2 regions of the Cupriavidus sp. LA-1 genome follow, and region 1 is predicted to be linked to the other one. Evidence: predicted binding sites of a transcription regulator. Region 1 holds the regulator's gene; the other holds the start of a gene.

Region 1 (7,387 bases):
ACGGCGATACCCTCAATGAAGTGGTGCACGCCTACCGCCATGACGCCGCGCCTGACGGCGGCGGCATCGACGGCTGCATCATCAGCAAGCTGGATGAAGCCACCCACCTGGGCTCGGTGCTGGACGTGGTGATCCGCCACCGCCTGCCGGTGTTCTACGCCTCCACCGGCCAGCGCGTGCCCGAGCATCTTGAGCTGGCCAACGGCACCACGCTGGTCGAGCGCGCCTTCCTGACGCCGCGCCGCGGTTCGGTGTTTGCCGATGCCGACGCCGCGCGCCGGCGCACCGCCGGCGCAGATGACGAGGCGCCCACGCGAGGCGGCGCCGACGAGGTGCTGCGCTCGCTGACCGACAGCGCCGACGCGCTGAGCCAGTGCGTGGCCGAATTGAATGGCGCGGGCCTGGGTTTCGATCTGGCCCGCTCGCTGTGGCAACAGCGCAGCGCCGGCGCCCCGGCCCTGCGCGCCATGTCGCAGCAGGTGCGTGAAGCGGTCTGCCGCGACGTGACCGGCCAGTGCGAGCAGTACGTGCTGGCCGCCGCCGCCACGCTGCAGGTGGCCGTGCCCGGCCGCCGCGCGCCGCAGCCGATGCAGCATACGCTGTGGCTCGCCGACCGCAACGGCATGCCGCTGGCCGCTACCGTGACGCCGACCGGCCGGGGGCACGGTGCCGGCCAGCCGCTGGGCGAAGCCGAGTCCGATGCCGCCAACCTGCGCGCCGCCATGAGCGCCGCGCGCAAGGTGGTCAACCTGCTTGACGCCGTGCCCGCCGCCGCCACGCTGGCGCGCTGGCAGCAGGCCGGCGAGCGCTGGGTAGCCGGCGCGCGCAAGACCGCGCGCGTGGTCGGCGCCGGCGCCGCCTGGAAGCTCGATGCACTGGCCGATACGCTGACCTTCCACGCCGTCGGCGAGGACACCGTGCGCGAGCGTGACGCCGTGCGCTGGCTGGCCAGTGTCGACGTGCGCGTGCCGGACAGCCCGGTGCGCGGCAAGGGCACGCCCGAAGGCGGCATCGACGCCTGCCTGGTGGTGGCCCGCCTGGCCGACCGCGCCACCGGTGAACTGCTCGATACCCGCTACCTGCTGTGCGATCCGGCGCTGGCGCAGGATGCCGCGCAGGTGGCGCGCTGGGCCTTGTGGACCGACGCGGCCGATGCGCGCCTGCGCACGTTGCGCCACGCCATCGACCACTTCGCCCAGGACGCCGAAAGCGGCCACGCCGCCGGCGCCGCCGTGGCCGCGCTGCAGCTCGGATTGTCGGTGCTGCGCCTGGAACACGCGCCGACCGCGGCCGCGCCCGCCTTCCTCGCGCGCCTGGCCGGCCGCACGGTGCGCGAGGGCGTGCCGGTGCCGGGCCCGGTGCTCAACGAGGGCATGGGCCGCGTGCTGGCGCTGCTCGACGTGCTGGAAAACTATCCGGGCCGCGGCGCTGCCGTGCCGGCTGCAGCGATGGAGGTGCTGCCGTGAGCGGCCTCGCCATGGACCAGGCCGAGAGCCTGCGCCGGATGCTGGCGCCGCGCACGACACGCCGTATCGCGGTGGTCGCCAGCGAATGCGGTGCCGGCGCCACTACCGTGGCCCTGGGTTTGTCGCACGCGCTGGCCATGCAGGGCGAGCGCGTGCTGCTGGTCGATGAAGACGCCGCCGCGGCGCGCGCCACGCGGCTGTCCGGCGCCAGGCCGGCCGGCACGCTGGCCGATGTCAACGCAGGCCGCCTGTCGCTGGAAGCTGCTGCCGGCACTGGCCCGGGCGGCGTGCTGTCGGTGCTGCCGGCAGGCCGGCCCGTGCCGGGAAACACCTTGCCGGCCGCAGGTGGCTTTCGCAGCGTGGTGGTGGATGCCGCCATCGATGCCGACGGCGTGCTGTCGCCGCTCGCGGGCGGTGCGCACAACGTGCTGGTGGTGATGCGGCCGGAGCTGGCGTCGATCACGGATGCCTACGCCTGCATCAAGCGCCTGCACCACCTGTATGCCTGGCGCCAGTTCCACCTGATCGTCAACATGGCGGCAAGCGAGGCCACGGTGCAGGCCATCCTGCGCAACCTGGCGCGTACCGCCAGCCAGTATCTCGGCGTCGAGGTGCTGTGCGCGGGCTGGCTGCCGTCCGACCCGCTGGTGGCGCGCGGCGTGCAGCTGGGCCGCTGCGTGGTCGAGGCGTTTCCGGCGGCGCCGGCCACCACGGCACTGCGCCGTACCGCCGGCGGCATCGGCGCCTGGCCGCTGCGTGCAGACGCCGCTGCGCCTGCCGCAACCCCCGCGATGGCCTGAGCCTGCCAGCCATGCCAACTTACCGAACTGCACCCTGAGCCAGCCGGCCGCCGCAAGGCGTGCCGGACCAGCAATCCAGCATTCACGAGAATTGCACCATGTACACGATCCAGGGAAAGCTCGAACAGGCCGACGTGGTCAAGGCGCACGCGCAACTGGTGCGCCGCATCGCGCTGCAACTGGCCGCCAGGCTGCCCGCCAGCGTACAGATCGACGACCTGATCCAGGCCGGCATGATCGGCCTGCTCGACGCCGCCAAACGCTATGAAGATACCCATGGCGCGCGCTTCGAGACCTACGCCAGCCAGCGCATCCGTGGCGCCATGCTCGACGAGGTGCGTGCCAACGACTGGCAGTCGCGCAGCCTGCGCCAGTTCACCCGCCGCATCGAACGCACGCAGCGCAACCTGGAGCAGAAGCTAGGGCGCACGCCGATCGATTCCGAGGTGGCCGAGGCCATGGAGATGCCGCTGGACGAATACCAGCTGCTGCTCAACGAGGTCTATGGCTGCCAGCTGCTGCACTACGAGGATTTCGAGCGCTCCGGCGAAGAGGACTTCCTGGACCGCCACCTCGGCGGCAGCGATGACGGTAACCCGCTGACCGTGCTGATGGAAAGCGGCATGCGCCAGGCGCTGGTCCGCGCCATCGAGCGGCTGCCCGAGCGCGAGAAGCTGGTGCTGTCGCTGTGCTACGACCAGGAGCTGAACCTGCGCGAGATCGGCGCGGTGCTCGAAGTGACCGAGTCGCGCGTGTGCCAGATCCGCGGCCAGGCGATTACCCGGCTGCGCAACCAGTTGCGCGGCTTGTTGTGATGCGCGGGGCGGACCGCGCCGCACGGGGCGCCTGCTGGATGTTGCTTGCCGTATCGGCCTGCGCCTGGGCGGCGTTCGACGCCGGCACACGCCATGCGTGGACCGGCTCGGTCAACGGTCCAGCCCTCTACGGCCGCGGCCAGCGCGCGGTGTCGCCGCCGATCCTGCCCACCGGCGTCCTGCCGCAGTCGGAAGGGGTGATTACCTCGGTGCGCTGGCGCTACAGCTTCGTCAGGACCCCACCGGTGGAGCTGCAAGCTTATCTCTGCAATGCCCAGCGCTGCGTGCTGCTGCCCGAGGCCGAAGGCAAGACCGACGCGTTCGTTGGGGATGACGCCACCAAGGGCTTTGTGTTCGCGTTCCGGGTGCCGGGGCAGGGTAGCCTGGTGCCGGTGCTGCAGGGGCGCAGCAATGAGGTGGTGGTGGGGTTCAGGTAGGAATGAATGTTCCGTTTTTTCGTCACTTCTGAATAAGTGACGAAAAAACGGAACATCAGCAGAGAGCTTCAACCCGCCGCCAGGCTCACCCCACCCACCCCGGCCGCCGCCTTCCCATCCTTCCCATACAACCCGGCATCGCCGCCGCTATGCTGGCGCAGCGCCTGGATAGCTTCGCGGGTGAAATCGAGGTGGGCGTTGACGACGGCGCCATTCAGGGCGTTGCCGTCGCGTGCGGTGCGGGCCGCGAAGATCAGCTGGCGCCAGGCGTCCGCCACGGCCGGGTCGACCTGGCGGCCAAGCAGCTGGCCCTCGGGGCCGGCGCGCAGGCCGAGCGCGCCCATCTGGGCTTCGCGGGCCTTGAGTTGGCGGGACAGGGCCTGGCCCAGTTCAACCTTGCGCGTCAGCAGTCCGCTCAGGGACTGGAAGTCGCCCCGCTTGAGGGCGTCGCGCTCTTCGGCGAGGAGTTGGCCGAAGGCCTGGATGCCTTCGGTTTCGCGCTGCAGGGACTGGATCAGGCTCTGGCTCATGATGGCTATTTGGGGTCGGCCTGGCCAAGCTCGCGCAGGGTGGCGATCAGGCCGTCGGCAATCTTGCCCGGGTCGATCCTGATCTTGCCTTCGGCGATGGCCTGGCGGATCTCTTCGACCTTGGCGGTATCGATATCGTCGTCAGTGGGCTGGGACAGGCGGGCGCTGATGTCGCGCACCTGGGCGGCCAGCGGGCTGACGCTCAGGCCGGCGGACGGCGCCGCGGCGCTGGCCGGCGCGGCCTGGGGCCGTGCCGCGGCATCGCCCCCGGGGGCGTCGGCGGGCCGGGACGAGGTGGAGTGGTTGATCTTCACGGGGCGTTCCTTGCTGGTTTCCTATGGCATTACGGACGCGCCGGCGAATTCTTTAGGGCCCCTGGCCCGGATTCGCCACGCGGCGGCGTTGGCGGCATTTTCGCATGCCGGTTGCCCCGGATTTCCAGTCTTGTTGGCCACGATTACAGCACTTGGCGCAGGACTATTGCAGCACGACGGTGTCGCCGCTGCGCACCAGTCCGTTGACCACCTGGCCGCTGCGCAGGCGCACCTGCACGGTATTGCCGGTGGCGGCGTCGGCCAGCACCTTGCCTTCGCTGGTGATCTGGAAGGCCTCGCCTTCCACGGCCACGGTGACGGTCTGGCCCTGGCGCACGGCGATGGCCTTGCGCAGCAGGTCGCTGCGCAGCGGCGAGCCTGCGGCGATGCGGTTGGCGGCGACCGCGCCGGCAAGCTGGGCCGGGTCGGTGATCACCGCGCGCGGCAGCGTGCCCAGGTCGCCCTGGCGGACTTCGATATCGGCCTGGCTGACCGGCTCGCCTGGGCCCAGTGCGCGCGCGGCCACGTAATAGTCGGTCAGCACCGCTACGCGCGCCTGCATGTAGCGCACCCACGGCCGCTCGCCGCCGCAGCGCACGCCGACCGAAACGCGCCCCCATGGCGAAGCGCCGGCGGGCAGGAAGGGGTCGGGCGCGACGCATTCCGGCGCGCGGCCGCCCGACGGCGGCGCCACCTGCACGCTGACCTTGCCCGGCAAGCCGGCGGTCTGCTGCAGCAGGAAGCGCTCGACGGCCACGCGCGCGGGGTCTTCGGCAAAGGGGCTGGCGGCGGCAGCGGGGTTGGCAATGGGGTTGGCAACATAAGCCGTCTGCTGCTGGCCGTGCGCGGCCGGCGCCTGCATGGCGACGGGCGTGACCTGCGCCGGCGCGGCACCGGCGCCGGCCGGGCCAAGCAGGCAGGCTGCCAGCAGGGCGTGCGCCAGGCTGCGGGCGTTGCGGCGATTCTGATTCATCTGGACTTCCCGGCAAGGACGGCACGGCATGCAAGGCATGCCTGGCGCACCGCCCCGTGACTGGCCGCGCGCCCCGTTTACATCTGTCATCGGGGTCCCATTGTAGGCAGGCCCTCGCGCGAGGGCGGGCCGAAATGCATGGATTTCCCGTCCTTATTCATCCGATTGGCGTGACAGGTCCCCCCCTAAGATGGCAACCCTGAAGAAGGTCGTCCGCTCCGTTTTCGTGAGCGGTTCCTTGAGCGTTTTCGTGGGCAGGGAGATGCCAGATGATTGACAGACTCGACGCGGCGCTACGTTTCCAGCAGGAAGCGTTGAGCCTGCGCAACCAGCGGCAGTCGGTGATTGCCTCCAACATCGCGCACGCGGACACGCCCGGCTACAAGGCGCGCGACTTTGATTTCTCCAGCACGCTGGCGCAGAGCGTCGAGCGCGGCCATCGCAATGAAGGCATGTCGCTGTCCACCACCTCGGTGCGCCACATGCCCGCGCAGGCGCCGGGCCGCGAGGAATTCGACCTGGCCTACCGCATCCCGCTCCAGTCCAGCGTGGATGGCAACACCGTGGAAATGAATACCGAGCGCGTGGCCTTTGCCGACAACACGGTGCACTTCGAATCCGGTCTTGCGGTGATGAGCGCCAAGATCAAGACCATGCTGGCCGCGATCCAGCAGTGAGGCCAGCATGCCAGCCATGAATATCTTCGACGTTGCCGGTTCCGCCATGGCGGCGCAGTCGCAGCGCATGAACGTGACCGCGTCCAACCTGGCCAACGCGGACAGCATCGTGAGCCCCAACGGGCAGGCCTACCGCGCCAAGCAGGTGATCTTCGGCATGGCGCCCACGCCCGGCCAGAGCGATGTGGGCGGCGTGCAGGTCGAAGGCGTGATGGAAGACCCGTCGCCACCGCGCATGGTGCACAACCCCACGCATCCGCTGGCCAATGCCGAAGGCTACGTGATGATGCCCAACGTGAATCCGGTGGAAGAGATGGTCAACATGATCTCGGCCTCGCGTTCGTACCAGGCCAATGTGGAGGTGCTCAACACCGCCAAGACCATGATGCTCAAGACGCTGACGATCGGTCAGTGACGACGTCAACCAGGACAAACCGAACCGGATCGCGACATGACGACCACCACCGCAGTCAGCAGCAATACCCAGAGTACCCAGGGCATCAATGATGCCCTCAAGAGCGGCAGCGCCAGTGCCGCCGACCTGCAGAACAACTTCCTCAAGATGCTTGTGACGCAGATGAACAACCAGGATCCGCTCAACCCGATGGACAACTCCCAGCTCACTTCGCAGCTGGCGCAGATCAGCACGGTGAGCAGCATGCAGACCATGAACACCACGCTGAACCAGCTGCTGAGCCAGGTGAGCGCAAGCCGCGCGATGGATTCCGCCGCGCTGATCGGCCGCACGGTGATGGTGCCGGGTTCGCAAGTCACGGTGAAGGACGGCGTGCCCGGCCAGTTCGGCCTGGACCTGCCTTCGACCGCCGATGCGGTCACGGTCAGCGTGGTGGACAAGGATGGCACCGTGGTGCGCAACATCGACATGAAGGGCCAGGTAGCCGGCGTGCACGACATTGCCTGGGACGGCAAGAGCGACGCCGGCGTGGCGGTTGCCGACGGTGACTACACCTTCAAGGTCAACGCTACCGCCAACGGCACCTCGGTACAGCCGGTTGCGCTGGTCTACGGCAAGGTGCAGAGCATCAGCGGCGATACGAACGGCGTGCTGGTCGATATCGGCAACGGCCAGAGCGCGGGCGTCGACGACGTCCGCCGCATTCTCTAACTACGCGGCCGGCTGACTTGGTGCCGGGCAGCAATCGGAATACTGGAAAAGAGGAAAAATCATGGGTTTCGGTCAAGGATTGAGCGGCCTCGATGCCGCGTCGCAGAATCTGGACGTGATCGGCAACAACATCGCCAACGCCAACACGGTTGGCTTCAAGCAATCCACCGTGCAGTTCGCCGACGTCTTCGCCGGCGCACAAGTCGGCCTGGGTACGCGCGTCAGCAAGGTGGTGCAGTCGTTCAACCA
Region 2 (7,387 bases), 300 kb from region 1:
TCGGGCGATAAAGCCGTCAAGGCTGGTGGCAATAAAGACGTGTCCTGTGATCATTGTCAATCTGCTGTTCTGTCGGATCGCGTTCAAGCTTTAACCGGCGCCTCGGCCCCGCAGGCGCAGGCTCTTCGGTCCCGCCAGACACAATCCATGGGGTTTGCGACGCCAGAACGGCCATTATCGCTGAAGGCAGGGGTTGGCTATGCGTTGCCAAATGGCACCTGTTGGCGCTTCTGGCCGGCGATAGGCCGCTACGCGGCCCTTCGCGCGCCGAAGGACCACGCTGTCAGGTCCGCTCTGGCGTTTCACGGGCATATCTGCCAAGATTGCGGCCCCTCACTGACCAGCGGCGAACCAGCGCAACTCCATCATGGCCTCACGCAACGCGCACCACGCCACCGGATGGGCGGCGGCCGTCATCTTCGCCGCTGTTGTCGCGAAGCGCGGTGATGGCGGCTGGCACTGGGCCAGCGTGGCTGGCTTCGTGGCGGCGCTGCTCGGCAGCACCGCTCCCGACTGGCTGGAAGTAGCCTGGTGGTCCAGGTCGCGCCGCCTGTGGATTACCCATCGCACCTTGACGCACTGGGGCATCGCCTGGGTCGGCCTCCTGGTGGGGGCATACCGTGCACTGGGAACGCATGCGCTGGCTACGCCGGCATTCGGCTTTGCCTGCGGCGGCGTCATGCACTTGCTGGCCGACTGGCCAAATCCGCTGGGTGTGCCCTGGATCGCCGGCCGCCACTCCCTGAACTGGTGGAACAGCGGGCGCTGCGACCTTGTCATCGTCACAGCGTCATGGCTGATTGCCCTGGCTGTTTCCGATGACCTCTGGTTTCATGGGCGACATAGCCTCGAGTTCATCCATCATCTGCGCCTTGGGCCGGTTCTGTTCTGGTGATGGAGTCGTGCCTTGCACGCCCGTGATCACGCCTGGCCAGGCTCAGACCTGGTGGAAAGACGTCCGAAACTGACCAGACTTCAGTCAACCGACGAAAGGAGTGCCGGTCGACTCGTCCGGCCGGGCTGCAGAACTATGGCCATATTCGAGGCGGGGTAGTCGTGCCCGTCGCCCGATCGCATCAGTAGTGAATGTCGCCGGGCATCCCACCTCCGACCGGTATGGCATCGCCGTTGATAGCGACACTCAGCGGCGAGGCGAGGAAGGTTACGACGCTCGCCACCTCACTGGCATCGACAATGCGCCCGAGCGTATTCCGCGATGCGACGCGTGCTTCGGTCGCAGCGTCCGTTACTTCCGTACGAGTGGCACCCGGATGGAGCGCGGTGACATTGATGCCTTTCGGTCCCAGTTCGTCGGCCATGTTCTTGGTGATGGCCGCGACGCCCACGTTGCGCAGGGTTGCCACCGGGCGACCAGTGCGATAGATGGCGAGACCGCCGACGTTGATGATCCGGCCCCAACCATTGGCAATCAGGTGCGGCGCGAGCGCGCGTGCGGCGCGCAGATAGCCGATGACCTTGATATTGATGTCTTCCAGCGCCTCCGCATCGACGATCTGCTCCAGGGCCGTCGCAGGCGAGATGCCGCCAGGCAGCGCTGCCGCATTCACCAGGATATCGATGCCGCCCAAGGTACCGATTGCCTGTTCCACCATGGTGTCGACGGACGCCTGGCTGGCGGTGTTAACAGTCAGGGTTACTACGCGGCGTCCCGTCTCGGCCGCAATTTCGGCTGCTGTTGCCTCCAGAGCCGCCTTCCCCCGTGCAGCTAGCACAAGGTCCACTCCCTCCTGGGCGAGCTGGCGTGCAATTGCCTTGCCGATACCGCGGCTGCCGCCGGTGACGATGGCGCGCTTACCTGTCAGCCTGAGATCCACGATTCCTCCTTGAGGCGATATGACGTCAGCGATATTGAGCCCAACCCATGCGGCCCTGAACTCGGGGCCTGGTTTTGGCTCTTTCTATTCTCGGATCGCATCATGTCAACGTGCTTGTCCGATTACGACAAGCTGTTGCCGATTCGCGCAAACCGGGGAAATCCATGGCCCTCCGACGGCGACTGGCTTTGGACGTGCTGAAGAAGCTTCCACCAGAGCAAAGCGAGCCAACTGCTCCGCCCCTTTCCGCCGGAGCAGCGAATACGCCGGCCTGCGGCTCCCTACTTTGGTATGGAAACGCTACATTCAAGCTTGGCCTCGAATGTGTCGATAACCTCGCTAGTGTCCTGAGTCGGAAGTTCGTTGCAGAAATAAGTCTGTCGAGAAGGTGCGCGAGCCTAGGAGCGAAGCGCAGCAAGGCTGGAGCCTTGCGAGCATTCGCGACGACGGATCGTGCAGCTTATCGGCAGACTTATGCAACGAACTTGCGATTCAGGACACTAGTTGTCAGAACAATAATCGGCTCGTACTCATGGCACTCATCATTGCCAGCAATACCCTGGCTCTCAGCGCATCCCTGCAAGCGGGGAGGGCAAGCAACGCGGTTGGAGATTCCATTCGGCGCCTTTCCTCGGGACTGCGGATCAACTCCGCGCGCGACGATGCAGCTGGATTGGCCATTGCCAACCGCATGCGGGCGCAAGTCAGCGGGCTGAACCAGGCGCGTCGCAATGCGAGCGACGGGCAGTCCCTGCTCGAAACCGCCGGCGGCGCGCTGGACTCCCTGAGCGCGCGTCTTCAGCGCATTCGTGAACTGAGCGTCCAGGGCCTCAACGGCACGCTTTCGCTCACGGATACCGATGCGGTCCAGGCCGAAATCAATGCAAACCTGAAGGAAATCGACCGGCTCACGCAACAGTCCACGTTCAATGGCTTGCGGCTGCTGGACGGCAGCGCCGGCAACCTCAATCTGCAGGTAGGCGCCAACGACTCGGACAAGCTGTCCGTCAACCTGGGTGGCTCCGGCTTCGGCGTCAATGCCCTGGGGCTGAAGGATTTCACGATCGCGGGCATCCCGGGCACCGTCAGCGGCCTGAACGTGCTGCAGGGCCGCAGCACCAATGTCATGATCGACAGCCCCACCACCACCGTCCACTGGCCGGCTGGCAGCACGAGTCCCAACCTCGTGCGGGACGCCGGCGGCATCATCTATGTGCAGGACGTGGACAGCGCAGGCAAGCCAACCTATCAGCAAGTGGGATACCTGCCCACGACCGATACGGCAACGGGCCTTAGCGACGTAGGGCTTTACCCGACCGGTTCGCCGGTGTTTCACAGTCCGGCGGCGGTTGCCTCGCGCGCAATCGGTACCCCAAGCCTGCTCGATGATACGAACACGCCGATTGCCGGCGCCTCGCTGGTCCAGGCCGACGACGGTCGCTACTTCATCCAGAAGGCCGGCAACTACTATCAGGCCAGCCTGCGCTTTGGCGCGTCCGGAACCGTCACCGCGACAGCCGCCGACATGACGTCGCCACTGACCGCCGGGGATTTCGCGACGCTGCCGGCAACCGTCACCCAGACGCCGCCCGTTGACCCCGCCACCGACACCGTCGCGTTCCAGGATGCCAGCGGCGCCGTGATCAACGCGTCGTCCTCGCGCCTGCTCCAGCGCAACAACGGCACGTACGTCATCGAGGTGGATACGGGCGGCGGCAATCTCCACTATTACGATGCCGCGCTGACAATGACCGACGACGGCGCCACGCGAACCCTGACCGCCAGGGCCGTGAGCACCGCCTATCAATCGTTCACGGACCTGCCTTCGGTCGGTGGCAATTCGACAGTGACGATCGACCCGGCAAAGGTGACGGTCAATTACACCGATCGGAATGGCGTGACCTACGGCAACGTGCTCGGTCTCGACGCCAGCGGCAACTATGTATTCAATCTCCCGCAGTCGGCCAAGACCGGCACGCTGGTAACCGCGCAGGATGGCTCCCAGTACATCCGCACCGTCAACGGCAGCCAGGATGTTCTCATCTTCTACCCGCTGACATTCACCGCGCTCACCGATGCCTCCACCAATCAGACGGTGCTCAACGTGGTGGAAGCTGGCGAGGGGATCCGGCTCAAGCAGCCCCTTGATCCCTTGGCAACGCTCGACCGGGCCCTCGCCGCCGTCGACAGCCAGCGCAGTTTGCTGGGCGCGGCACAGAATCGGCTCGATTCGATCACCAATGCCCAACAAACCGCTGCCACCAACCTGGATATGGCACGCTCGCGGATCGAGGACGCCGACTATGCGGTGGAGGTCTCGAAGATGACGGCCTCCCAGATAGTCAGCCAGGCTGCCACCGCGATGCTGACCCAGGCCAACCAGCAGTCTCAGTCGGTGCTTGCGCTGCTGGGACGCAACTGATCGCGGGCGGGCGGTCGCATACCGGCCGCACCGTGCCCGGCCTCGGCCAGTATTTCATCCATGTGCCGATTGGGCGCTGGACTCGTCGCCCCACGTCGGGCCACCAGAAGAGTCAATCCACCCGATTTTCGCCAGATGACTCAATGACGTTAGGGTGTCCGTCACACACCAAGCGAGGCTCCAGCATGCGGTGCAGCATGAGTCCGATGGCTGCTCCTGCGCATTGAGCCAGCACAAAACCCGGTACGCTGCCCGGTGCAATGCCAGCGAAGCTGTCACTGAACATGCGCCCAAACGCCGCCGCCGGATTGGCGAACGACGTGGAGGCGGTGAACCAGTATGCCGCGCCGATATAGGCCGCGACCATGGCCGAGGCCCGGCCGTTCGGGGCGCGCAGGATGACCAGAAGCAGACCAGCGGTTGCCACCGTCTCCGCAATCCATTGCCCCGGACCGCTGCGCACCTTGGCGGAGAACTGCAGGATAGTCATGTCGAACATGGCATGTGCCAGCCAGGCTCCCAGTACCGCGCCGACAAGTTGTGCGGCGATATATGGGACCAGTGCCGCGCCAGGCAATTCGCGTTGCGCCACCATGACCGCACTGACCACCGGATTGAAATGGGCGCCGCTGATCGGGCCGAAGACCTCGATCAGGATGTAAAGGCCGCCGACGGTGGCCGCCGTATTGGCCAGGAGCGCTACGGCGACATTGCCGCCGGCAAGCCGCTCTGCCATGATCCCCGAGCCGATGACGATCGCCAGCAGCAAGGCTGTCCCAAGCGTTTCGGCCGCCAACCTGTTCCGCAAGTCGACCATGGCGCTCAGCTCTTCAAGATATGGTCGAGCTGTTGCTGCAACTCGGCATTGCTCATTGAGTCCAGCGGCAGCATCAGAAGTTGCAGCATCCGGTAACCGATGGCCTGCCGCGTCAGCTCGAAGGCTTGGCGCTTCCCTTCGTCACCGCCGGGCGCGTTGGAGGGATCGACATACCCCCAATGCACTTTGACCGGGCTGCCCGGCCAGTACGGGCATTGCTCGGCCGCCGCGCTGTCACAGACAGTGATGACGATGCGCATCTCGGGGGCATCGTTCGCAGCGAATTCATCCCAGCTCTTGCTGCGAAAGCCTGAGATGTCAATCCCAGCATTGCCAAGCGCTTCGAGGGCAAAGGGGTTGATCCGACCGCTCGGTGCACTGCCGGCGCTGTAGGCGCGCACATCCTTGTCAAGCTTCTGCGCCCAGTCATTCAACATGCCTTCACTCAGGACGCTACGCGCGGAGTTGTGGGTACAGAGGATCAGTACGTTGGTAGTCATGAGATGAGGTGAGGTAAAAGGCGCTGCTCTTGCCCAGGTCGTCAACGTGGATGTGAACGTGGAATTTTCATGAGATCTCCATCAGCATCGGCAAGTCGTTGTGCTGACTTCCAGGCAGGCTTGCTGTCCCTGGCAACAGTTGGCGGTCAAGAAGCCAAGCACCGCGTTCATGTGATCGAATGCGGCCCGATAGATCAGATTGCGGCCGTCGCGCTGCTGCGTCACCAGTTCGGCATGCATCAGTTCCTTGAGATGGAACGACAGGGTTGCACCTGGCACGTCAAGCTGCTCGGCAATCGCACCGGGCGTCAGCCCGGCTGGCCCTGCGACCACCAGCATCCGGAACACCTGAAGGCGCAGGCCATGGGCCAGCGCCGCGAGAGAGCGGATAACGTCATTTTCTTCCATAATTCCAATATATTGGAATTATGGAAGAAAGGCAATTGGTCGTACACGCCGATTAGGGCACTTGACCTTGCCTCGGAGGGAAGGTCAACACTGAGATTGGGCGCACTTGCCGGGTCATCGACGCGCCATAGCGCGGGCTTTCTGAAGGAGCGCGCAGATGAACGAATCACCCATTTGTTCCTTGAGCGAAGCCATTCTCGCGGCCTTTACGTTAGCTTTGAGGGATCAAAACATGAGCGCGGCCGATCATCTGCTGCGCGCCTTAGAAGTGCTGGCCGCCCAGCAAGGTGATGTAGCGCTACTGGATAATGCCTACCTGCTGTTCTTGAGATCGACGCCGGGACACCGACAGTGATTGCTTCCGACAGCGACGCAATGACAAGTGACGGGCAAAGGCGGCGGGGCACAGGCCTTTCTCGATGATCTGGTACCGTCTCGGTCTGGCAAGCCTGGGCTGTGCCACGAGCGAATCACCACATAACGTTTATCGCACCTATCCAACATCGCATGACCACCCTTCACATCATCATCCTGGCTTGTGTCCAGGGCCTTGCTGAGTTGCTGCCGGTTTCCAGTTCGGCCCATGTCATCCTGGCCGAGAAATGGCTGGGACTGGACCCGACCTCGCCCGACATGACGTTGATGCTGGTCATGTTGCACACGGGCACAATGTTCGCGGTCATCGCCTATTTCTGGCGCTCGTGGCGGCAGACGTATTTCTCGTCGACCAAGGCGTTGTGGAACAACGGTGTCCTGCTGGCGGTGGCCACGGTAGCCACGGGCGTCGTCGGGCTGGCCCTGCTGTACGTCATCAAGCATGCCGTGATGGGCGGCGCCGACAGCTTCGAGGTGGAACACCTCTTTGGCAATACCAAGCTGATGGCGGTCAGTCTGGCCGTGGCCGGCGTGCTGATCATCGTGTCGTCCAGGCGCGCCAACACGGCCACCGAAGACCTGACTGGCCGGCGTGCCCTCTGGATTGGGGCCGTGCAGGGGCTGTGCCTGCCGTTTCGCGGACTGTCGCGTTCTGGCGCGACGATCTCCAGCGGCATGCTGCTGGGTGTGCAGCGCCGCCGCGCCGAGGAGTTCAGCTTCGCGCTCGCCGTGGTGTTGACGCCAGCCGTCATCGCCAAGGAGGGTTATCGCTTCTTCAAGGCGCATGCGGGCGCGACCGACGGCCTGCTGCACATGCTGGCGCCGAGCCTGCTGGGCATGGTGTTCAGCTTTATCGCCGGCTTGCTGGCCTTGCGCTGGCTGTCGCGCTGGCTGGAGCAGGGGCGGTGGTACCTGTTCGGCTGTTACTGCCTGGTCGCGTCGGTCGTCGTGTGGACGTTCGCCGGGTGAAGCTGCGCTTGCGTCAATCGCGCCGCAGACGGCCACGCAGTCCAGTAAAGTCGTTTTTGCC

What was found. The regulator FliA, encoded in region 1, starts transcription of late flagellar genes. The targets are predictions, from matches to a motif close to CTAAAGTTTNNNNNNNNNNNGCCGNTA.
Region 2: ACZ5MJ_RS23330 (flagellin N-terminal helical domain-containing protein) is a predicted target of FliA. The motif match lies at 2,142-2,168, and genes of this name have one in related genera.

Annotation. Positions count from the first base shown of each region.
Region 1 is NZ_AP031388.1:1,213,722-1,221,108, reverse strand. Features, by position in the region: gene flhF (flagellar biosynthesis protein FlhF) at 1-1,466, shown strand, start outside; gene ACZ5MJ_RS24780 (MinD/ParA family ATP-binding protein) at 1,478-2,266, shown strand; gene ACZ5MJ_RS24775 (RNA polymerase sigma factor FliA) at 2,365-3,081, shown strand; gene ACZ5MJ_RS24770 (flagellar protein FlhE) at 3,081-3,518, shown strand; gene ACZ5MJ_RS24765 (flagellar protein FlgN) at 3,587-4,048, opposite strand; gene flgM (flagellar biosynthesis anti-sigma factor FlgM) at 4,054-4,362, opposite strand; gene flgA (flagellar basal body P-ring formation chaperone FlgA) at 4,526-5,335, opposite strand; gene flgB (flagellar basal body rod protein FlgB) at 5,605-6,012, shown strand; gene flgC (flagellar basal body rod protein FlgC) at 6,020-6,427, shown strand; gene ACZ5MJ_RS24740 (flagellar hook assembly protein FlgD) at 6,464-7,138, shown strand; gene flgE (flagellar hook protein FlgE) at 7,200-7,387, shown strand, end outside.
Region 2 is NZ_AP031388.1:917,181-924,567, reverse strand. Features, by position in the region: gene ACZ5MJ_RS23345 (dihydrofolate reductase family protein) at 1-54, opposite strand, end outside; gene ACZ5MJ_RS23340 (metal-dependent hydrolase) at 368-895, shown strand; gene ACZ5MJ_RS23335 (SDR family NAD(P)-dependent oxidoreductase) at 1,077-1,835, opposite strand; gene ACZ5MJ_RS23330 (flagellin N-terminal helical domain-containing protein) at 2,368-4,257, shown strand; gene ACZ5MJ_RS23325 (aquaporin) at 4,370-5,074, opposite strand; gene ACZ5MJ_RS23320 (arsenate reductase ArsC) at 5,080-5,574, opposite strand; gene ACZ5MJ_RS23315 (ArsR/SmtB family transcription factor) at 5,656-5,982, opposite strand; gene ACZ5MJ_RS23310 (hypothetical protein) at 6,140-6,337, shown strand; gene ACZ5MJ_RS23305 (undecaprenyl-diphosphate phosphatase) at 6,490-7,326, shown strand.